Regions from separate parts of the Aliivibrio logei genome, predicted to be linked through region 3. Evidence: predicted binding sites of a transcription regulator. Region 3 holds the regulator's gene; each other region holds the start of a gene.

Evidence for each region. Region 3 encodes CRP, which controls carbon source genes, mostly activating them, when cyclic AMP is high. Its sites were predicted from a motif close to TGTGANNNNNNTCACA; they were not measured.
Region 1: a site for CRP is predicted at 3,454-3,469, ahead of ectA (diaminobutyrate acetyltransferase). Genes of this name have one in related genera too.
Region 2: a site for CRP is predicted at 2,454-2,469, ahead of cdd (cytidine deaminase). Genes of this name have one in related genera too.

What each region holds. Positions count from the first base shown of each region.
Region 1 covers NZ_MAJU01000004.1:639,264-646,972, reverse strand. The annotation lists gene A6E04_RS03090 (aspartate kinase) at 1-1,037, opposite strand, end outside; gene A6E04_RS03085 (ectoine synthase) at 1,120-1,506, opposite strand; gene ectB (diaminobutyrate--2-oxoglutarate transaminase) at 1,520-2,785, opposite strand; gene ectA (diaminobutyrate acetyltransferase) at 2,806-3,354, opposite strand; gene A6E04_RS03070 (LysR family transcriptional regulator) at 3,745-4,701, shown strand; fluoride riboswitch at 4,996-5,060, shown strand; gene A6E04_RS03065 (iron-sulfur cluster assembly scaffold protein) at 5,285-5,977, shown strand; gene A6E04_RS03060 (GGGtGRT protein) at 5,992-6,966, shown strand; gene A6E04_RS03055 (LysR family transcriptional regulator) at 7,101-7,709, opposite strand, start outside.
Region 2 covers NZ_MAJU01000008.1:54,395-62,103, reverse strand. The annotation lists gene sbcB (exodeoxyribonuclease I) at 1-1,404, shown strand, start outside; gene A6E04_RS04365 (CidA/LrgA family protein) at 1,401-1,751, shown strand; gene A6E04_RS04360 (CidB/LrgB family autolysis modulator) at 1,751-2,425, shown strand; gene cdd (cytidine deaminase) at 2,576-3,484, shown strand; gene A6E04_RS04350 (amidase family protein) at 3,539-4,702, opposite strand; gene purT (formate-dependent phosphoribosylglycinamide formyltransferase) at 4,921-6,096, shown strand; gene A6E04_RS04340 (amino acid aminotransferase) at 6,294-7,484, shown strand; gene A6E04_RS04335 (methyltransferase) at 7,606-7,709, opposite strand, start outside.
Region 3 covers NZ_MAJU01000006.1:123,659-131,367, reverse strand. The annotation lists gene astD (succinylglutamate-semialdehyde dehydrogenase) at 1-732, shown strand, start outside; gene A6E04_RS03770 (DUF1338 domain-containing protein) at 745-1,539, shown strand; gene crp (cAMP-activated global transcriptional regulator CRP) at 1,632-2,264, opposite strand; gene A6E04_RS03760 (OsmC family protein) at 2,510-2,911, shown strand; gene hslU (ATP-dependent protease ATPase subunit HslU) at 2,985-4,319, opposite strand; gene hslV (ATP-dependent protease subunit HslV) at 4,332-4,862, opposite strand; gene A6E04_RS03745 (SPOR domain-containing protein) at 5,040-5,609, opposite strand; gene cytR (DNA-binding transcriptional regulator CytR) at 5,781-6,788, opposite strand; gene priA (primosomal protein N') at 6,993-7,709, opposite strand, start outside.

The DNA.
Region 1 (7,709 bases), on a different contig from region 3:
ATTAACTCATAGCCCACGTTATCCACTTGACCGACCATTGCTTGATCAAACAAATGCAAAGCAAACACTTTTTCTTTGCCTGCGATGATCTCTACTTTGTTGGTTTCTGGTTGATAATCTGACGAAATTAATGTGCCTTTGTGCTCTGGTTCAAAAGTGTTTTTAATTTGGATTTCAATATCACTTTCTCGCAGTCCTGCTGCTGCATTAGGGTGAATGGCTTCCATACCTAAGCTTGCTAGCTGATCGGCAACATCGTAATTAGTGCGTCCAATAGGGAATACTTTATCAGTGCCCACCACACGAGGGTCAGCAGAACTTAAATGATATTCTTTATGAATAATGGCTAAATCAGCGTTGGTAAGAGAAGCGATACGACTAAAGGTCATTTCGCTGTAACCGCGATCATAAGTGCCCATTAAGCCTTCTTTACAGTAAGCGTAACCAGTAACGATCGGTAGCTCTGTTGTCACATCAATATCTTTAAATACATCAGTGATGGTTTCATCTAACGTTCTTGGAGTTTGGTTATCCCACCCAGAGAGGTCGACGAATTTAGCGTTAATTCCAATAGTTTTAAGTTTTAATGCTGTATTAAAGGCACTATGTGCTTCACCAATAGAAGAGAGGAATTCTCTAACTTGCGGTAAATATCGACGTAGAGAAAATTGACCGTATTGGCAGGTTTGAAGAATGTTTGAGATACAATTTTTGGCTTCATCAATTCGTGAGCAAATAAATTTATCCGCTCTTAAACGATTTAATGGATCGATAAAAAGGTGTTCATTAGTGAGTAACATACGATTTTTTACATATTCTAATGCTTCATCCCAACTGTCATCACGTTTAGCGATCAGTTTATAGACACCCGGCTTACCTGTTTTTTTACACTCAAGCAATGAGTCAGTAATGCCGCCATAGGCTGATACAACAAAAACACGGTTATATGGATTGGCTGGACGAAGGAATATGTTATCTAAAACGGCATCAAACGCCGTCATAGACGTACCGCCGATTTTTTCTACGGTATAAGTCATTAAGAAATCCTTTTTTTGACTTTGAATTATGAAGATAAGAGGAGGAATATTAGGGGTGGGGCACAAAGCCCCAATCGGAATATTAATCAATAATAGGGTAGACGCCGTTTTTATCGTGCACTTCAGTACCGATAATCGGTGGGTTGAAGACACAAGCCATCACCATTTCTTTATCTTTATATGCTCGTAAGTAGTGTTCATCATGCTTATCAAGAATATATAAGGTACCGGCTTTTATTGGGTACGTTTCACCGCCAACAACTTCTATTTCGCCTTCGCCACTCATGCAATATACCGACTCTAGGTGGTTCTTGTAATGAATATGAGTTTCAGTATTTTGGTAAATTGTTGTGATGTGAAAAGAAAATCCCATATTGTCATTTTTCAATAACATACGAACGCTTTCCCACGTTTCTGATACTACGCGTCGCTCGCTGTCACGACATTCATCTAATGTTCTTACTATCATGATTCTTCCCTGCTTAAGATGCTTTTTTGAAATAGGTAGAAGCTACCGCTTCAACGGCATTTTCGAAGATAGTTAATCCTTCGATAAGTTCTGATTCTGTTATCGTTAATGGACAAAAGAATTTTACAACTTCATCAGCAGGTCCGGCAGTTTCGATGATCATGCCATTTTTAAAGCATGTCTTAGCAATTTCAGTTGAGATGAATGCATTTTCACACTCAACCCCAATCATCATGCCGCGTCCTTTTTGTTTTACAAATAGTTTAGGGTGGCGCTTGATTGAGCGTTCGATTACGTCACTTACTTTTTGAGAGCACTGTTTAATATGTTCTTCAAAATTTGAGTTTGACCAATATATTTCAATGGCTTTAGCCGCAGTGATGAACGCGTGATTGTTACCACGGAAAGTACCGTTGTGCTCGCCTGGTTTCCATTGGTCTAATTCAGGTTTAAGTAAAACGACTGCCATTGGTAAACCGTAGCCACCAATTGATTTAGACAGTGTAACCATATCAGGTTTGATACCTGATGGTTCGAAACTAAAGAAGGTTCCTGTACGGCCACAACCTGCTTGAATGTCATCAACAATCATAAGAATGTCGTTGGCTTTACAAATCTTACTTAAACGTTGTAACCATTGGTTTGAAGCAACGTTTAATCCACCTTCACCTTGCACTGTCTCTAAAAGAACAGCGGCAGGTTTATCTAGGCCACTTGAGTTATCAGATAACATGGTTTCGAATAGGTTAAGTCCATCAATATCTGCATAGCCTTCAAAAGGAATGCGAGTGATATTGTTTAAGCTAACGCCTGCGCCTTGACGATGATGTTGATTACCTGTGGCAGCTAACGCACCAGCAGTACAGCCGTGAAATCCATTTGTAAATGCCACAATATTAGTTCGGTTTTTTACTTTTCGCGCCAGTTTTAAAGCGGCCTCAACCGCATTTGTTCCCGTAGGACCTGTAAATTGAACTTTATAGTCGAGATGTCTTGGCTCAAGAATGTAATGATTTAGCGCATTTAAGAATGTTGCCTTTGCGCTTGAATGCATATCTAGGCCGTGTGTAATTCCATCTTGTTCAATGTATTCAAGCAAAGCTTGCTTTAAAACTGGGTTGTTGTGACCGTAATTGAGAGAGCCTGCTCCGGCAAGGAAATCGAGGTAACGTTCCCCGTTTTCGGCTTCTAACCAGCATCCCTTTGCTTTTTGAAAAATAACAGGAAAGTTGTTTGAGTATGAACGTACTTTTGATTCTCGTGTTTTAAAAATATTCATGATGATTCCGTTTATTATTCCTATTTTATTGACGATGAATGTAAAGGGATGCGATACAAATATTCAGTATCGTGTTTATCTTTGAAGTGTATTTTTTGGTCTAGAAAAGTGCTTACTTCGCCTTGATTACCATTATTAGCGTCGAGCTTTTTAAACAGTGACCAAGAGGCGTCATTTGCTTTGGTTATCGTCGTTTCTAAGGCTTTTATATGCTTGAGGCTTTCTCGTTGTAAAAGTGTATTTAGCATGGAGTAAGCTAAACCTTTACCTCGATAGCGGGGAGAGACGGCAACTTGCCATATAAACAAAGTGTTTGGTTCATTCGGTTTTTGATAACCAGAAATAAAACCAGCAAGGTCGTCATCTTTTTCTGCTAAAACGCAGGTATTACTGAAATGTGTAGATTGAAGAAAGTTGCAGTATGAAGAATTAATATCAAGTGGTGAGCAGTCGGTGATCAATGAATAAACATTGTCACCGTCTGTCCTCGAAGGTTCTCGAAATGTCCATTTTTTACTGGGGTCAGTGTCAATACCTGAACACAATACCCAAGGTGCTAATATAGCCATATGTAAATACATATCCTTTGTACTCTAATTAAATTCGTTGTCATTATGTCCATTCTTTGGGGGGTAAAAGCAAATAAATAGCATTTATATGAGTTAAATTGCGAGTTGTGTCACGTTTTGTTGCCATTTTTTATCAGGTATGACGTTTCTTTTTGTTTTAAATAGATTAGTTCTCTTAGTATTTATTTTTGGTTTTGAGTGTTTAATCTATTAAAATTTCGATGTTTGATTTATAAAGTTAAGGATGATTGGACCAGTTTTAATGTGATGATGGAGGAAAGGTGGGGGCTTTTTTCTTTTTGTAATGAATCGTATAAAGAGTCAGTAGCACTGTTATTCAATTTAAGGTTTAATGCTCTTTAATCGAACATCTAATATTTGGAACATGTAATGTCTTTGGTTAACCAGCTTTCTTTATTTATTGATGTCGTGCAGCAAGGTTCTTTTACAAAGGCGGCAGCATTGCATGATATGGATAATTCCTCGTTGTCTAAGCAAATTAAAAAGCTAGAAACCGAATTGGGCGTTCAGTTGCTTAATCGTTCAACGCGATCGTTTTCATTAACGCCTGCGGGAGAGGATATTTTAGATCAGGCACATAAACTTCTGAATACGCTAGGGGATGTGAAATCAATTGCTGATTCATATCATACCGATCTCAAAGGTCGCATCCGTATAACGGCTCCGTTACATATTGGTCAACAATACCTCCATCCTGTTATTAGTCAGTTTATGACAGTGTATCCAGACGTTGAAATTGATCTTTTAATGGATGATAAGCGGACGGATATTATATCTGATCACTTTGATGTTGCTTTTCGATTAGGGCGTTTAGATGATTCAAATTTAATTGCGAAGAAACTTGCTGATATTCGTCCTGTTATCCTTGCTTCGGAGGACTTTATTAAGCAGTACGGAGAGCCGAAAAAACCTGAAGAGTTGGAGTGCTTACCTTCTGTCATTTACAGTAATGGTTCTTTGACTGTCGATACGATGAAGCTGAGTGATAGCCCAGACTCCACTCAGTTTAAAAGTTATAAAATGAAAGGAAATTATAAAGTTAGTGATGTACGAACGCTGTTAGCAGCGGTGAAAGATGGTTTAGGCTATGCGATGGTATATTCTTCAAATCTTGAACGTTCAATAATTGAAATGAAGTTAAAGCCATTACTTACTCATTATTTACTTTGCGATCAAGGTGCAGCGTTGTATGCATTGTATCCACATAGAAAACAAACGGCGTTAGTGAGGGAGTTTATTACTGCTGTTGAAAAGCATATTGGCGATTCTCCGTGCTGGGAGAAGCACGTTCCTGAGTTTGATACGATGTACCAAAAGAAAAAATAGCTGATCTCAGCAGTGAAATAAGAAATAAAGCTCATGCCCATGAATTAAGTCAACAATTTGAAGCGGTCGCACTGGGTTATGCAAAAGTGGATGTGGTTTATTTAGGACAAAAGTTAATGGTAAAAACATTATAATAATCAGTTTAATAGCGTGGGTTTGACGAGTAAGGTAAAAGCGTTATTTTGTAGTAGACTCTTTTTCTTTATGGTTATATGAATATAAAACGCAATATTTTTATGTGAATTTAATCTAATAACGTTGTTGCACAATAGTGTGATGTAGGTCTAATATAAAGGTGTACAAGGTGATGGGGTGCCACCTACTTAACCGCCAATTTGGCTGATGACTCCTACAGTAAAGAGAACAGGTGTATCTGTTTGAACGGTCTTAATAAACCGAACTCAACAATGACCTGATCAATTATAATTGGCGAGATAATGCCATGTTGCGTAGATAATTGTGCCTTGCATAATGTCTTCCGATGTAATTGATTAGCAAGTAGTTAAGTTCGAGTTGATCGCTCTTGGTCTGTAGGTTATCAATGCCCTCCTACACCTGTTTTCCTAATCATTGGGAAAATATTATGCAATACGCATCAGAAATTCAAACCATGTGCCCTATTCAAAGAGGCGATCTCCACCCATCAGCTCCTATCCCTGTTGAAGGTCGAATGATAAATCCAAAAGAAGTCATCGCGATTTCAGGATTAAGTCATGGTGTTGGTGCGTGTGCTCCTCAACAAGGTGCAGCAAAACTTACCCTTAACGTAAAAGACGGCATCGTCGAAGAAGTACTGATTGAAACGATCGGTTGTTCTGGTATGACGCATTCTGCTGCGATGGCTGCCGAAATTCTTACCGGAAAAACCATTTTAGAGGCAATGAATACCGATTTAGTGTGTGATGCAATTAACGTTGCGATGCGTGAAATCTTCCTTCAATTTGCTTACGGTCGTACTCAATCTGCATTCTCAGAAGGCGGCTTAGAGATAGGTGCTGCTTTAGAAGATTTAGGTAAAACCAAACGAAGTCAAGTAGGAACAAGCTACTCAACTAGCGCCAAAGGCGTTCGTTATATGGAGCTTGCTGAAGGATATGTGACACGTTTAGGCCTTGATGAAAATAGTGAAGTGATTGGTTATGAATATTTGAATCTTGGAAAAATGATGGCTGATATTGGCAAGGGTGTATCTGCAGATGATGCATTAAAAGCGGCATCAGGTACTTATGGACGCTTCGCTGAAGCGGTAAAAACTGTCGACCCACGTCAAGAATAATTGAGGCCATCATTATGAATACGAATATCCAAACCCTACTTGAAGAAATGAATTTCTCTACATTAGATGATGCGTATAACTATTGTCTTGAAATGAATATTGATCCTAAAAAATTAGTCATTGATACCCAACCAATTGCTTTTGATAATGCATGCGATGCTTATACGTTGGGCTCGGCATTGGCGTTATATCGCAAGGCCGGCAGTGCAGCGGCGGCAGCGAATATTATTGGTGAAGGTCTACAAGCATTTTGTAAAAAAGGCAGCGTGGCAGCGCAACGTCAAGTTGGCCTTGGTCACGGTGCTCTAGCGGCTCGTTTATTATCTGATGAGACTCAATGTTTTGCTTTTTTGGCGGGTCATGAATCTTTTGCTGCAGCTGAAGGCGCGATAAAAATCGCACTTAATGCAAACAAATCACGTAATACACCATTAAGGGTTGTGTTGAATGGTTTAGGTAAAGATGCAGCGTACCTTATCTCTCGTATCAATGGTTTTACTTACGTAAGAACGCAATTTAATTATCAAACTGGTGAGTTAGTTGAAGTAAGCAGAAAACGTTTTTCACAAACACAACGCGGTGACATCCTTTGCTATGGGGCTGATGATGTGCGAGAAGGCACGGCAATTATGCATGCGGCAGGAGTTGATGTCAGTATTACGGGTAACTCAACCAATCCTACTCGTTTTCAACATCCTGTTGCTGGTATCTACAAACAAGAACGTTTAGCACAAGGTAAACCGTATTTTTCAGTTGCATCTGGTGGCGGTACGGGTCGTACATTACATCCAGATAACGTAGCCGCGGGTCCTGCCTCTTATGGTATGACAGATACGATGGGCAGAATGCATGCGGATGCACAATTTGCAGGGAGTTCATCTGTTCCTGCACACGTTGCAATGATGGGCTTTATTGGTATGGGGAACAACCCAATGGTTGGTGCATCAGTTGCGCTTGCGGTTGAAGTTGACCAACGTTTAAATCGATAAATAAAAAAGGTTGGAGATAGTTTCTATTTCTAACCTAATGATTCTTTGTGAAGGTATCGAGGGGGTATTCTTCGCAGAGGATTATTAAATTTTTTAATGGTTTGTAATCCTACCTGATTATCTATAAATAACGACTATTCAGACACTTCCAATAAATAATCTTCTACTTGCTCTGATAACCAATCAATAATGACGCCACGAGGCATGGTTGCTTTTGTCATTTCAGCAAAAGATTGCCAATTCATCGCGCGGTTATGTTTAAGCACTTTCAATGTCCCATCTCGTAAATGTTCATTGATTAAGAGTGAAGGAACCGAAGACCAACCTGTTTTATCTAATACTGCATCTCGTAAGTGTTCATAAAAAGTAAGTGCAATATACTTACTTGATTTTGGTTCAACGACCATTAGTCCATCTTCATCAATATAATTTACTATGATTTCGGTATTGCTTTCAAGATCGGTTAAGTTCACTTTTCTGAGTTGACTTAAAGGATGATCTTTATGGGCGACAGACATCATTCGTATCTGGCCTAATTCATTTTGCTGTACATGCAATAATTCATTATTTATAGGCAGTAAACCATAAGCAACATCAACAATGTTTTGCTCAACCATTTCTTCTAATTCAGGAGAAGGGGCGACATAAATTGAAATACTGGTGCTTGGGAATTTGCGACTCATTTTACCTAATATTTGACGCCAAACCACTTCAGGTAATGCATCATCACGAACGACACGAAT
Region 2 (7,709 bases), on a different contig from region 3:
TCCTTCTTCTTCTTTGATTATGAAACGTGGGGAACAAGTCCCTCTTTAGATCGCCCTTGCCAATTTGCAGGTGTGCGAACCGATGAAGACTTTAATATTATTGGTGAGCCATTAGTCATTTATTGTCGCCCTCCTATCGATTACTTACCTTCTCCTGAAGCATGTTTGATTACTGGCATTACTCCGCAAACGGCGGTCAGTAAAGGTCTGTCTGAGCCTGAGTTTATTGCTCAAATCCATAACGAGCTATCAAAACCAAACACCTGTTCTTTAGGTTATAACAACATTCGTTTTGATGATGAAGTTTCTCGCTACACCTTATATCGCAACTTCTTCGAACCGTATGGTTGGAGCTGGCAAAATGGTAATTCACGTTGGGATTTACTTGATGTGATGCGTGCTGTTTATGCGCTACGTCCTGAAGGTATTGAATGGCCAAAAGACGAAGAAGGCAAGCCAAGCTTTAGATTAGAAAAACTCTCTCAAGCAAACGGCATTGAGCATGAAAACGCCCATGATGCGATGGCCGATGTTATTGCGACAATTGAGCTCGCTAAAGTTGTGAAAAAAGCACAGCCTAAAATGTTTAACTACCTACTTTCTATGCGCCATAAAAAGAAAGCGGCGACATTAATCGACATTATTGAAATGACGCCATTGATGCACGTATCTGGTATGTTCGGCGTCGATAGAGGAAACATCAGTTGGATTGTGCCTGTTGCTTGGCATCCAACCAACAACAATGCGGTGATCACGATTGATTTAGCGTTAGACCCTGCGGTTTTTCTTGAACTAGATGCAGAACAATTACACCAACGTATGTATACCAAGCGTTCTGAATTGGGTCCTGATGAATTACCGGTCCCTGTTAAGCTTGTTCATCTTAACAAATGCCCTATTCTTGCCCCAGCAAAAACGTTAACGGCTGAAAATGCTATCGCGCTTAATGTTGATCGTGAAGCGTGTTTGCGAAACTTGAAAGTGATTCGTGAAAACCCAGAAATTCGCCAAAAGTTGATCGACTTATACAGTATTGATCCTGGCTATGAGAAATCGTCAAATGTAGATACTTTACTTTATGATGGCTTTTTCTCTCATGCAGATAAAACAGCCATTGATATGATCCGTCAATCAACGCCTGAACAGCTTATTGATTTTGAACCGAATGTGAGTGATCCTCGTATCAAGCCATTATTGTTCCGCTATCGTGCTCGTAACTTCCCGCACACGTTAAATGAATCAGAACAACTACGTTGGCAAGCGCATCTACAAGATTATTTTGAGACGCACATGTCTGATTACGAAACACGCTTTGAAAGCTTATACCTTGAGTCTGAAGGTAATGAGAAAAAGACTGCGATTCTTCGCGCCGTTTATAATTACGTACAACAGTTAGTATCATGATTAAATATATTTACTCTTTTGCTTGGATCTTTGCTTCTTTGTTTGCAGGAAATGGCATTCAATCTTGGTTATCCATATCGGTACCCGGCAGCATTATTGGGATGCTGATATTATTTACCGCCATGGTGGTTGGTGTCTGTAAGCCAGATTGGACGGCCACTGGCTGTCAGTTCTTTATGCGTAATATGTTAATCTTATTTATTCCAATTTCGGTTGGTTTAATGACGCATTTCGATTTACTGCTGACCAATGCAATACCCATTATTGTCAGCACTGCTGGTGGTTCGCTATTAGTGCTCGTTTGTCTTTCATTATTTATTGATCGCCTTGAAAGAGGTAAGCACTAATGTGGGTAATTCTGACTGTTATTGTTTTCTATTCTGCTCGTTGGTTTGCAAAGCGCTACCCTCACCCATTAAATAACCCTCTATTGTTGAGTGTTATGATTGTTATTCCCATTTTAATGGCATTAAAAGTGCCTTATGAAACTTACTATGCTGATAATGCGTTTTTAAGTTATTTGCTTCAACCTGCTGTTGTCGCGCTCGCTTATCCATTGTATGAGCAGCTTCCGCACATACGCGAAAATTGGAAAATCATTCTACTTGCTTGTAGTGTTGGTTCTCTTTTTTCTATGCTGTCTGGTGCATTTTTGGCAGTATGGATGGGCGCTGATATGCAGCTAGTGGCAAGTATTCTTCCTAAATCGGTGACTACACCGATTGCGATGGCTATTTCATCTCAACTTCAAGGTGAAGCCGCTATTGCTGCTATTTTGGTTTTGTTAGCAGGTTTAATGGGCGCTATATTCGCTTACCCAATTTACAACTTAATTGGCATAAAAAGTTCACTGGCCCGTGGCCTTACCATGGGTAACGTGTCTCACGCGCTAGGCACGGCTCAAGCGGCTGAAGTCAACCATCAAGATGCGGCATTTAGCTCGTTGGCCTTGGTTATCTGCGGGATAATTACTTCGCTTGTGGCTCCAATCATTTACTCATTAATGCTAATGATGCAGTAACTACTGAGTAAAATATCACCAAATATGGTGTGACCTCTCTCTCAATGATGTAATTAATGAAAAATTGCATCATTGAGTGTGAGATTGATCTATGTTTCATTTCTTATTCCCTCTAAAATGATCCCATAAAACTTAAGAAGGATCATACAAATGACCACTCTACATAAGAACGCCCTACAACAACGCTTACAAGAAGCCATGGATGCCCTTCCTTCTTCTCTCAATACAGCGATCACCCCTTTAGTTAATGACCAATTCACTGGTGTTATCACTAAAGATAAATTCCAAGCATTATTGGCTCAAAGTCAATTAACGGATAAAGAATTAAGATTGGCGCTGCTTCCCTTAGCCGCGGCATTTTCTGTTGCTCCTATTTCTAATTTCTATGTTGGAGCGATTGCTCGCGGCACCTCTGGACACTTATATTTTGGTGCCAACATGGAATTCAGTAATGTTCAATTAGGCCAAACCATTCATGCTGAGCAATCTGCAATCAGTCATGCATGGATTCATGGTGAAACAGGGATTTCAGACATCACGATCAACTTCAGCCCATGTGGGCATTGTCGTCAATTTATGAATGAGCTAACAACGGCCGATTCATTAATGGTGCAATTACCAGAACGTGATGAAAAATCTCTGCAAGCGTATTTACCAGAATCGTTTGGTCCTAAAGACTTAGGTGTTGAAGGTGGTTTGTTAGCCACAACATCACATCAACTGAGCTTTGAATCGACATCTCCATTACTAATGCAAGCATTCGATGCTGCAAATCGTAGCCACGCCCCTTATTCAAAAAACTTTAGTGGTGTCGCTTTAGAAATGAATAACGGTAATATCTACCACGGTATGTACGCGGAAAACGCAGCATTTAACCCGAGTTTACCCCCACTTCAAGTGGCATTAGTTCACGCGAATATGTCTCGCGAAGCCTTGTCTGAAATCAAAAAAGCGGCATTGGTTGAAGATCACAAAGGGGCAATCAGTCATTTAGCGATTACGACCTGTACTCTTAAAGATCTGAGTCCAAACATGATATTAGAATACGTGTCTTTATAGATTTTGACTTAAAAAAATAGAGGATGCATCAGCCTCCTCTATTTTTATCTCTGTTTATTGGTTCCCTTTCCATCGAATAGCCGCATCAATTAATTGTCTATCCATTCCTTTTTTACCGATTAATGACACTCCCCAAGGTGAATTATTCACAGTAAACCACGGAAGATGCAATTGAGGTAAATCAGCTAAACTGGCTAGTGATGTGTATTTTAATATCAATGAGTTAAGTTTGTATAACTGCTCATCCGTTGCCGTTTCTGGTGGGGCAATGTTAGCGGTCGTTGGCAGTAGCAACAGTGTTTTTTCATCTAAAAGTGACTCTAAAACCGATTTAACAAGATCCCTTTGCTCTAGGGCAATTCGCTCATCTTTGTACTTTAATGAAGATAACCATTTAAGTTGCATTTTAATTTCATTACTGAGCATTGGGTGGTTTTTTTCAACCCACGGTTCTATGTTACGTAGCCCTCTTGTCGCGGTAATGACTTTAAAACTTTCGGCAGCTTTCATGGTTATTATTTTACTGATCGCTTTACTACGAACGACTTTATAAGGGGATGCCTCAAGTAATTGTTCTAGTTTTGCCTTTGCTTCTTCTGGAACATCAAGAAACAAGCTGTCTAGCACGACAATACGATCGACCGTCATTAATGGAGACATCGGAGTTAATGTCGTTGCGACTTTTCTAATGTCCGACAAACTCTTCGCAACCCAGCCTAAAGAGGTTTCTTCTTTTGCAATGCAATAAACCCCCTTCATATTAGCGGCACAAGAAGACGATTTAAAACCATATAAACCAGCGTATACCGCAGGGACTCGTATTCCACCACTTAAATCCGTGCCTAAGCCGATATCAGCCAAGCCATTCGCGACCGCCGCAATGGCTCCGCAAGATGATCCACCAATTAATCGCCCTTCACTGTTTGGATTTTTAATCGCAGCGTAATGTGGGTTATTACCATGAAGTCCAAAACCAAACTCATCCATTTGAGTTTTACCCACAAATATAGCCCCTTTCTTTAATAAAAGATCCACCACTGGCGCGTTATCTTTGGCCACTTTCTGTTGCGCTAACCATACCGGATTACCTAAGCCATTTGGCGTATCTTTAATATCAATACAATCGCTTACAACAAATTTCTTATTTTCTAAAAGTCCATAAAAAGCCCATTGCTGTACAGGTCCTGAGTGAGGCACATAAGTGGTTTGAACATCCATAATGAAGTACTGCTGCTAATATAAAAAAAATAGCATACCAGTAGAGGTAGTGAATACAACCCAAGGTATTCACAGTATCAATAAACAAATCAGTAGTGTGAGCTCTCTTCCACATTGATGCATAAAAGACCCATAAAAAATCAAAAGCAATCGTTTGCGTATCTATCTAATTTTAGTATGATAGCGGCATATTTCACTATCTATCATGAGAATTCATTATGTTTGGTACTGCTCTATCGTCTTCAGCTACAAAAGTATTATTGCTTGGTTCCGGTGAATTAGGCAAAGAAGTGGCTATTGAATGCCAACGCCTTGGTTTGGAAGTTATTGCGGTTGATCGCTATTTAAATGCCCCAGCAATGCAAGTCGCACACCGTAGCTATGCCATTGATATGTTAGATGCTGATGCACTTCAAGAAGTCATTGAAAAAGAAAAACCAGATTATGTCGTGCCTGAAATTGAAGCCATTGCCACAGACAAACTCGTTGAATTAGAAAAACGAGGCCTTAACGTTGTTCCAACCGCTAACGCGACTAAATTGACCATGAACCGTGAAGGCATTCGTCGATTAGCCGCTGAAGAATTAAAATTACCGACGTCTCCTTATCGTTTTGTAGACAGCTATGAAGAACTGGTCGACGCCGTTAAATTTGTAGGTATGCCGTGTGTAATTAAGCCGGTAATGAGTTCATCAGGCAAAGGACAAAGCGTTATCAAGACCGAGGATGATATTAAAACCTCATGGGACTACGCGCAAGATGGCGGACGAACGGGAGCAGGTCGCGTTATTGTTGAAGGTTTTGTGGATTTTGATTACGAAATTTCACTGTTAACTATCCGTGCGGTTGATGGCATTCATTTCTGTGATCCTATCGGTCATCGCCAAGAAGATGGTGATTACCGCGAGTCTTGGCAACCTCAAGTAATGACGGAAGCGGCATTACAACAAGCACAAGACGCGGCAGAAAAAGTCGTTAACGCATTAGGCGGTTATGGTTTATTTGGTGTAGAGCTCTTCATTAAAGGCGATGATATTTATTTCAATGAAGTCTCACCTCGCCCACACGATACTGGATTAGTAACGTTAATCTCTCAAGAAATGTCTGAATTTGCTCTGCATGTTCGTGCGTTTACGGGAATGCCCATCAATAACATCGTTCAATATGGTCCTTCTGCTTCTTCTGTGATCTTAGGCCAAGGTACCTCTACAAATATTCGTTTTGATGGACTGGCAGAGGCATTGAGCCAACCACAAACTCAAATAAAATTATTTGGTAAACCTGAAATTGATGGGCGTCGTCGCTTAGGGGTCGCCATAACACGCAGAGACAATCTTGAGTCGGCAATTGAAGATGCTATCGCAGCGTCAAACAAAATTAAAATCAATTACTAACCTTTCTTTCATTCAGCAGAACGGTATTTAAATGCCGTTCTGTTGTCATTTATTACCATTCTGCCTCTCTTTTTCCTTTTTACGATTAAAAATCACTTTTTTCGTTATCTAATCGTTGCAAACTTACAAGGTAAACGGGTATAAATAACTAAACCGTTCTTAAACTTTTTATTTTAATCTCACCATGGATGATGACTATGTTTGAAAAAATCTCTGCCGCTCCAGCTGATCCAATTCTTGGCCTAACTGATGAATTTAAAAATGACCCTCGTGCTGAAAAAATCAACTTAGGTGTTGGTATTTATAAGAACGAAGCGGGTCAGACTCCAGTATTGAAAACAGTAAAAAAAGCAGAAGCTGTATTGCTTGATACTGAAAAAACAAAGTCATATTTAACCATCCAAGGTACTGCAGAATACGGCCTAGCTGTTCAAAAACTGTTGTTTGGCAATAACGCTGATGTCATTACAGAAAAACGCACTCAAACAGCACAAGCGCCTGGTGGTACTGGTGCACTTCGTGTAGCTGGTGAATTTATTAAACGCCAATTAGGCGATGTGAAAATTTGGATCAGTAACCCAACATGGGCAAACCACATTGGTGTATTTACTGCTGCTGGTATCGAAACTGCACAATACAGCTACTACAACGCAGAAACTAAATCGAAAGATTTTGCTGCAATGATGGCAGATTTACAACAAGCAGAATCTGGTGATGTTGTATTACTGCACGGATGTTGTCACAACCCAACAGGTATTGATCCAACAGATGCTGAATGGGAAGAACTAGCAAAATTATGTGCAAATAAAGGATTATTACCACTGTTTGATTTTGCGTACCAAGGTTTTGCTAAAGGCGTTGAAGAAGATGCTTCTGGTCTTCGTACTTTTGCTCAATACTGCCCAGAATTACTTGTTGCGAGTTCGTTCTCTAAAAACTTCGGTTTATACAATGAACGTGTCGGTGCATTTACGCTGGTAGCTAAAGACCCTGAAGTTTCTGTTACTGCGTTCTCACAAGTGAAAGCAATTATTCGCTCTATTTACTCTAACCCACCAGCTCATGGTGCCGCTGTCGTTACTTACATCTTAAATGATGATGCGTTGCGTACTGAGTGGGAGCAAGAAGTACAAGAAATGCGAGCTCGTATTCAAGAGATGCGAACTCTGTTTGTTACGACTCTAAAAGAGCAAGGCGTAGACGCTGATTTCAGCTTTATTGAACGTCAAAATGGCATGTTCTCTTTCTCTGGTCTATCTAAAGAACAAGTGAATCGCCTAAAAGATGAGTTTGCAATTTACATCGTTGGTTCAGGTCGAATCAGTGTTGCTGGTATGACGAAAGACAACATGCTGCCATTATGTAAAGGCATTGCTGCTGTTCTTTAAGTCTAACGATGAGTAAATATCAAAAAAGGCGCTAAATACGTTTGTGTAAACAAGGTATTTAGCGCCTTTTTTTATTATCATTCAACCAATAAAAATGAATAGATAATGACAGGAGTGGCTCTCATCCTAACTTTGCTTGGATCACGATATTTCTTGGCGTTTCTTCTTTCAAACAAAACTCCCCAATTCTTACTTCATAACCTGACTCTTCTAAATACAACGCTC
Region 3 (7,709 bases):
GAAATGGGTGGCAATAATCCAATGGTTATTTCCAAGTCCTTTGGTGAGCAAGAGGCCGCAATTTATACGATTATTCAATCGGCATTTATTAGTGCAGGCCAGCGTTGTACTTGTGCCCGTCGTTTGTATGTTCCTACAGGTAAGGCGGGAGATGAGTTATTAGTTCGTCTCGTTGAAGTGGCAAAAACCATCGTGGTTGATCAACCTTTTGCCGAGAATACGCCATTTATGGGACCACAAATCTCAGTCGCAGCAGCAGAGTTTATTCTCAACGCTCAGAAGAATTTACAAGATTTAGGTGGGGAGTCTCTACTTGAAGCAAAAAGCCTAGGTCACGCCTTTGTTTCTCCGGGGATTATCGATGCTACTAACGTTGCTGAATTACCCGATGAAGAATACTTTGGACCATTGCTACAAGTCGTGCGTTACGAGACATTAGAAGAAGCGGTAGAGCTTGCTAATGACACTCGCTATGGTTTATCTGCGGGTCTAGTATCGACGGATGACAGTGAGTGGGAATACTTTGTAGAACACATTCGTGCAGGTATCGTTAATCGCAATCGTCAATTGACAGGTGCGAGTGGTGATGCGCCATTTGGTGGCCCAGGTGCATCGGGTAATATGAAGCCGAGTGCGTATTATGCGGCAGATTATTGTGCTTATCCAATGGCATCGATGGAAGGTGACGCGTGTGAAATTCCTGCACAATTATCTCCAGGACTAACTCTTTAAGAGGTAACGAGTATGAATAATGTGAATTCTTTATTTTCGGCACTATGGCAAGATTATGTCGTTCGTCTATCTCCTTCTGCTGGGAAGGTTCGACAATTACTGTCTGGCGGTGACGAGATTATTAATGATCACATCGCACTAAGAACGTTTAATCTATCTAAAGTGGGTTTATCTACGTTAGCGGCGCCATTTTTAGCGATGGGCTATAAAGCGTGTGATGAATATGAGTTTGTTGCTAAAAAATTAAAAGCTCAACATTTCGAACATCCAGATCCAAAAGTGCCTAAAGTGTTTATTAGTGAATTATTAGTTGAGGAACTTTCTGTTCAGGCTCAAGATATTATTCATAAATTAGTTAAACAAGTGCCTACCCACTATTTTGTTAGTAATGACTTTTTGTCTTCTGGCCGACCTTGGTCATTAAGTTATGAAGAGTACGAAACGTTAGCAAAAGAAAGTGAATACGCTTCTTGGTTGGCGGCTCATGGTTATGGGGCAAATCATTTTACTGTGTATGTTAATCAGTTGGATGGTTTTGATAGCGTGGTGGATGTAAATCAACATCTTCGAAAAGCGGGTTTTTCTATTAATGAAGTTGGTGGAGAAGTAAAAGGATCTCCTGAGGTTCATTTAGAGCAGTCCTCAACGATGGCTGATAAAGTAACCGTAAACTTTACTGAGGGTGAATTTGACATTCCGGGTGGTTTTTATGAGTTTGCCAAACGTTATGCCTTACCTACAGGGGAATTATATCAAGGGTTTGTTGAGGCTTCTGCGGATAAGATTTTTGAAAGTACCGATGGGTAATTTACGTTTTTACGTCTTTAGGTCGTAAAGTCTACTCATAAAAAAACGCAGCTTATGGGCTGCGTTTTTATTTGTTTATGGTTATCGTTAAATTAACGAGTGCCGTAAACTACAATTGTTTTACCGTGTGCTGAAATCAAGTTTTGCTCTTCAAGCATCTTCAAGATACGACCAACAGTTTCACGTGAACAACCTACAATTTGACCGATCTCTTGACGAGTGATCTTAATTTGCATGCCGTCTGGGTGAGTCATTGCATCTGGTTGTTTAGCTAGATTCAGTAGAGTCTGAGCGATACGGCCTGTTACGTCTAGGAATGCTAAATCACCCACTTTTTGGCTAGTGATTTGTAGACGAGTTGCCATTTGAGCAGAAAGACGCATCAGAATGTCTGGGTTTACTTGAATAAGTTGACGGAATTTCTTGAATGAAATTTCAGCGACTTCACAAGGACTTTTTGCACGAACCCATGCTGAACGTTCTTGGCCTTCTTCAAACAAACCAAGTTCACCAATGAAGTCACCTTGGTTAAGGTAAGAAAGGATCATTTCCTTTCCTTCTTCATCTTTAATCAGTACAGCAACAGAACCTTTTACGATGTAGTAAAGAGTCTCAGCTTTTTCACCCGCGTGAATCAAAGTACTTTTTGATGGGTACTTATGAATGTGACAATGAGATAAGAACCACTCTAATGTTGGATCTGTCTGAGGTTTACCTAGAACCATACTTTATACTTCCTCTGCGTTTGCCAAGTAGGCGATGTCCATTTTAAAATAACTGAGCCAAATATCAGTTTGGCCTATAGAATATGGTTATCGGAACAAGGCTGCATGTTCGTTGAGATAATTGATAAAATAATACCCTGTTTCGCAATCGATTTCTTGACTTTGATCGTATGAATAGTGCGACCAAGGGCACAATTTCGTGAAATGGATCACGAGTTTTCCTTTTATGTTGTAAAGAGGCTTTTATGAATGCTGAAGTTAAATGGATTGATGGATTTACTTTCTTAGGTCAATCACAATCTGGTCACTCTGTTGTTATGGATGGTAATGGTGGAGAAAAAGCACCAAGCCCGATGGAATTGGTATTAATGGCGGCGGGAGGATGTAGCTCTGTTGATGTGATTGATGGTCTGAAATCAGCCAATCAAGCGGTCACGGGTTGTGTCGCTAAGCTATCAAGTGCTCGTCGAGATGTGGCACCAAAATTATTTACTCACGTAAATATTCATTTTGAGATAACAGGGAATAAGCTTGATCCTACGATCGTGGAAAGAGTGACGGCAGATTCTTTACAGAAATATTGTTCAGTGTGTTTAATGCTTGGCTCGGGTATTGAAATGACTCACAGCTGGGAAATCATTGCGTAATTACATTTGAAAAAATTAATGTAAAAAGGCCCGATTCAGTGTTGAATCGGGCCTTTTTTAAAAGGGGGTATGATTACAAAATGAAGCGACTTAAGTCTTCATTTTCAATTAATTCACCTAAACGAGAGGTTACATAAGCGTCATCTACCGTTAAGCTGTCACCGCCTTTCTCTGAAGCATCATAAGAAATTTCTTCCATTAGACGTTCCATTACGGTGTGCAAACGACGAGCACCGATGTTCTCTGTCGTTTCATTAACTCTAAATGCAGACTCTGCAATACGACTAATACCATCTTCAGTAAATTCGATATTGACATTTTCAGTCGCTAATAGAGCGATGTATTGCTCAGTTAGTGAGGCATTTGGCTCGGTTAAAATACGCTTAAAGTCATTTGCCGTTAGCGCTTCTAGCTCAACACGGATCGGTAAGCGACCTTGTAATTCAGGGATCAAATCGGATGGTTTCGCCATTTGGAATGCACCTGATGTGATGAATAGCATGTGATCAGTTCTAACCATGCCATGTTTCGTGCTTACTGTGCTGCCTTCCACTAATGGAAGAAGGTCACGTTGAACGCCTTCGCGAGATACATCACCAGATTGAGAATTTGATCCTTTGCAGATTTTATCTATCTCATCAATAAAGACGATGCCGTGATTTTCTACGTTAAATATGGCTTGTTCTTTTAGCTCTTCAGGGTTGACTAATTTAGCGCCTTCTTCTTCAGCAAGGGCTTTAAGCGCATCTTTGATTTTCATCTTGCGCTTTTTCGTTGTTTCGCCACCAGATAGGTTCTGAAACATGCCCTGAAGTTGGTTCGTCATTTCTTCCATGCCTGGAGGAGCCATGATTTCGACACCCACTTGAGGTGCAGCAACATCAACGTCAATCTCTTTATCGTCTAATTTTCCTTCACGCAATTTCTTACGGAAAGATTGACGAGTGCCAGAGTCATTATCACCTTCTTCATTCTTACCCCATGCATCGCGAGCGGGTGGTAATAAAATATCAAGGATACGATCTTCAGCTTGCTCTTCAGCGCGGAATTTTACTTTTTCTACCGCCTGTTGATGTGTCATTTTGATCGCGACATCGGTTAAATCACGAATGATGCTGTCGACTTCTTTGCCTACATAACCGACTTCTGTGAATTTAGTCGCTTCTACTTTAATGAACGGTGCATTGGCCAGTTTTGCTAAACGACGAGCAATCTCTGTTTTACCGACACCTGTAGGTCCGATCATTAAAATGTTTTTAGGCGTTACTTCTGCGCGTAATTCTGGTTGAAGTTGCATTCGACGCCAGCGGTTACGTAATGCAATGGCGACTGATCGTTTTGCTTTATCTTGACCAATAATATGGCTATCTAATTCGTGTACAATTTCACGAGGAGTCATTTCAGACATGGGTATTCCTTATTATTTGTTGGTATCAAGAACTTCAACGGTATGGTTATGATTGGTGTATACATCAGTATCACCAGCGATAGTCAGTGCTTTCACTGCAATATCGTATGCATCTAAATCTGTATTTTCTAATAATGCGGTTGCCGCAGAACGAGCAAAATAACCACCAGAACCAATAGTGAGGAGGTCATTATCTGCATTGATTAAGTCACCAGTACCACTGATGATCAGTGAGGTAGTGTCATCGGCAACAATTAGCATGGCTTCAAGACGACGTAAATTACGATCACTACGCCAATCTTTTGCTAGTTCAACGGCGGCTTTCGTTAAATTACCTTGGTGCATTTCTAATTTTCGTTCACATAGGTCGAACAAAATGAAGGCATCTGCGGTGCTGCCTGCGAATCCAACGAGTACAGAATCGTTATATAAACGACGAACTTTTTTTACGTTGCCTTTAGCGATCATATCGCCTTGAGATGCTTGGCCATCACCAGCAATAACGACTTTGCCTTCACGGCGAACAGAAACAATTGTAGTCACGAGTAAAACCTCTTATTCGATGAAGTAGTTACTTTTTAAATAACTGTCTTCTTCATGATTATTACTTATGTAATGGGGGGAGGGATTGCGGTTTTCAAGTTGCTTGAATAGAAAAAGGAGCACCTTAGGTACTCCTTTTTAAATATGTGATGTGTTGTCTACTTTTTTAAATGACGGTTATTGATCTTTCCAAATTGCACAAGGTTCTATTTTTGCACGTTGCAATTTATGACGATCTTTTTCTGCGTCACGCTTGAATTTATAAGGTCCAAGCACAACTTTAAACCAACTGCTTCCTTCTGAGTGTCGAACCGTCGACGTTAACCCTTGGAAAGCAATATTCATTTTTCGCTCTTCTGCTTGAGAACGATTTTTATAAGCACCACATTGCATTATGTATGGAATTTCTGAGACTTTTAGGTCTTTTTGCTCAACGGCGATTTCTTTATTTGGAAGCTCATCCATGTAGCTCCACTGCTCTTTTGGTAGCGGTGGAATATTGCTTGTTGAGTCTTTTGGCTTAGGAGCAACAGCTTCTACTATTTCAGGTTTTGTTTTTGGTTCTGGCGCATCGTTTAGAAAGTACAATGCATAACCAAATACGGCGACAAGTAATCCTGCAACAGCAACAGCTTTCCATGGCGTTGAGCCACTAGATACTGGTTTTTTTGCGCCTTTTTTCTTGGCGGTTTTTTTTGGCGCTTTCTGAGGAGAGCGTCCACGTTTCACATAATCTTTATTAGCCACGGTCTTTACTTAAATGCAGTCACTGATACTTACAATGGTAATCAGTTGTGAGAACTCATACCAGTCTTAGTGTAAAAAAGTACGCAAAAAGTCACTATTTGGACAAAATTATTGTTCTTAATAATGACTTTACTAAAGTGTGCTTAATTAAGTTATGAATAAAAGGCTCAATTAGGTGTTTTTAGGGGGAGCCGTACTTTCTCTTACCACTAAAGATGACTCTAAAAGTCGAGAGCCTGAACGCACATCATGACCTTTTAATAAATCTAAAAGCATTAACATAGATTGGCGCCCTATCTCATATCTAGGCTGAGATATGGTGGTGAGTGGCGGATCGCAGTACTGTGAAAATTCAATGTCATCAAAGCCCATGATTGAAATGTCTTGTGGAACTCGAAATCCCATTTGTTTTGCTTTTTGAATCGCACCAATCGCCATTATATCGTTATGACAAAAAATAGCCGTTGGCGGTGATGATAATGAGAGTAAGCTTGTGATTGCTTTAGCGCCAGCCTGAAAAGAAAAATCAGAATAATGAACATAAGTGGTGTTCATTGTTATTCCTGCGCGGCGTAATGCTTGTTGGTAACCTTGATGCCTAAATTGGCACAATGCTGAATCTTCAGGACCTGAAATTTCAGCGACGCGCTTATGACCCAGTTTTGTTAGGTAATTCACCGCTTCATAAGCCGCGGTTAGGTTATCAATGTGAACGGTAGGTAATTCGAGTTCTGGAGCGTATTCACACGCCATCACTAATGGGGGTAAATTCTTTTGTTCTTGACGACTGACGCTAAATGGAAGATCTGAACCGAGGAGAACCATACCGTCAACTTGCTTGGTATAGACTAAATTGACAAAAGTTTGTTCACGTTTCTTTTGTTGGCTACTGTCGCCAACCAAAATGATGTAGCCATTCTCTACGGCTGCATCTTCAATACCACGTAGGATATCACTGAAATAGGGATCACAGATATCAGGCACAATGGTTACGATGGTTTTTGATTCGTTACGACGCAAGGTTCGCGTCAATGTTGTTGGAGAGTAACCCGTCTCCAAAACGGCGTCCTCCACTCTTTTTCGAGTGCTTAATGATACCTTCTCTGGTGTCATTAATGCCCGTGATACGGTTGCTGTTGATACTCCCGCAGACAAAGCAACATCCTTCATTGTCGCCATAAAGACCTCTCCTAACTATTTATATAAAGTTAAACACCACACGTAAAGTAAACGATTGCTTTGTTTATTGAGAAGATATTTTATGTGTAAAATAAAGATTTAAATACGGCGCATTTAACAAAAGTTACATCTATATTGTGATGTCCCTCACATGAGAGGGTATTTCCTGAGTAAGTCTTAATTTTGAAATTAAAAAAAGCGTGATTAACTAAGGTCTTGTGGCTCAATATCTAAAGTCCAGCGTACTTTTTTAGCTAATGGTAATAGCTCAATCGCGGTTTTTGCACCACGCAACATTGATTGCATTACGGTACGATTTGGCGCTTGAAAGAGCAGTTGCCAACGGTATTTTCCGGCTCGACGTGCTAAAGGTGCCGGAATAGGCCCTAGCACTGGTGTGGCGTCATGATATTGAGGGTGACTTTCTAAAATATCACGGACTTGTCGTAAGAATTGCTCGACATTGTCATTGTTATTGGACTCTGCTCTAAAGAGAGATAAATGCGTATAAGGAGGAAGCTGAGCGAATTTGCGCTCATTTAACGCATGTTCTGCAAAGTGACCATAACCATGATGTAGAAGGCTTTGTAAAAGAGAGTGTTCAGGGTGGTGAGTTTGTAAGATCACTTCCCCTGGTTTACTTGCTCGCCCTGCGCGTCCAGCGACTTGGATAAACAACTGAGCTAAACGTTCAGGAGCTCGAAAATCACTACTAAATAATGAACTATCTACATCAATTAAACCGACAAGGGTTACGTTAGGGAAATGGTGCCCTTTTGCTAGCATTTGAGTGCCAATAAGGATTTGGTATTCGTTGTTTTTAATTGCGTCTAGATAGTTTTCTAAGCTGCCTTTTCTGCGAGTACTGTCTCGATCGATACGAACGGTTTTGTATTCAGGAAAGAGGGTCATAAGTTGAGT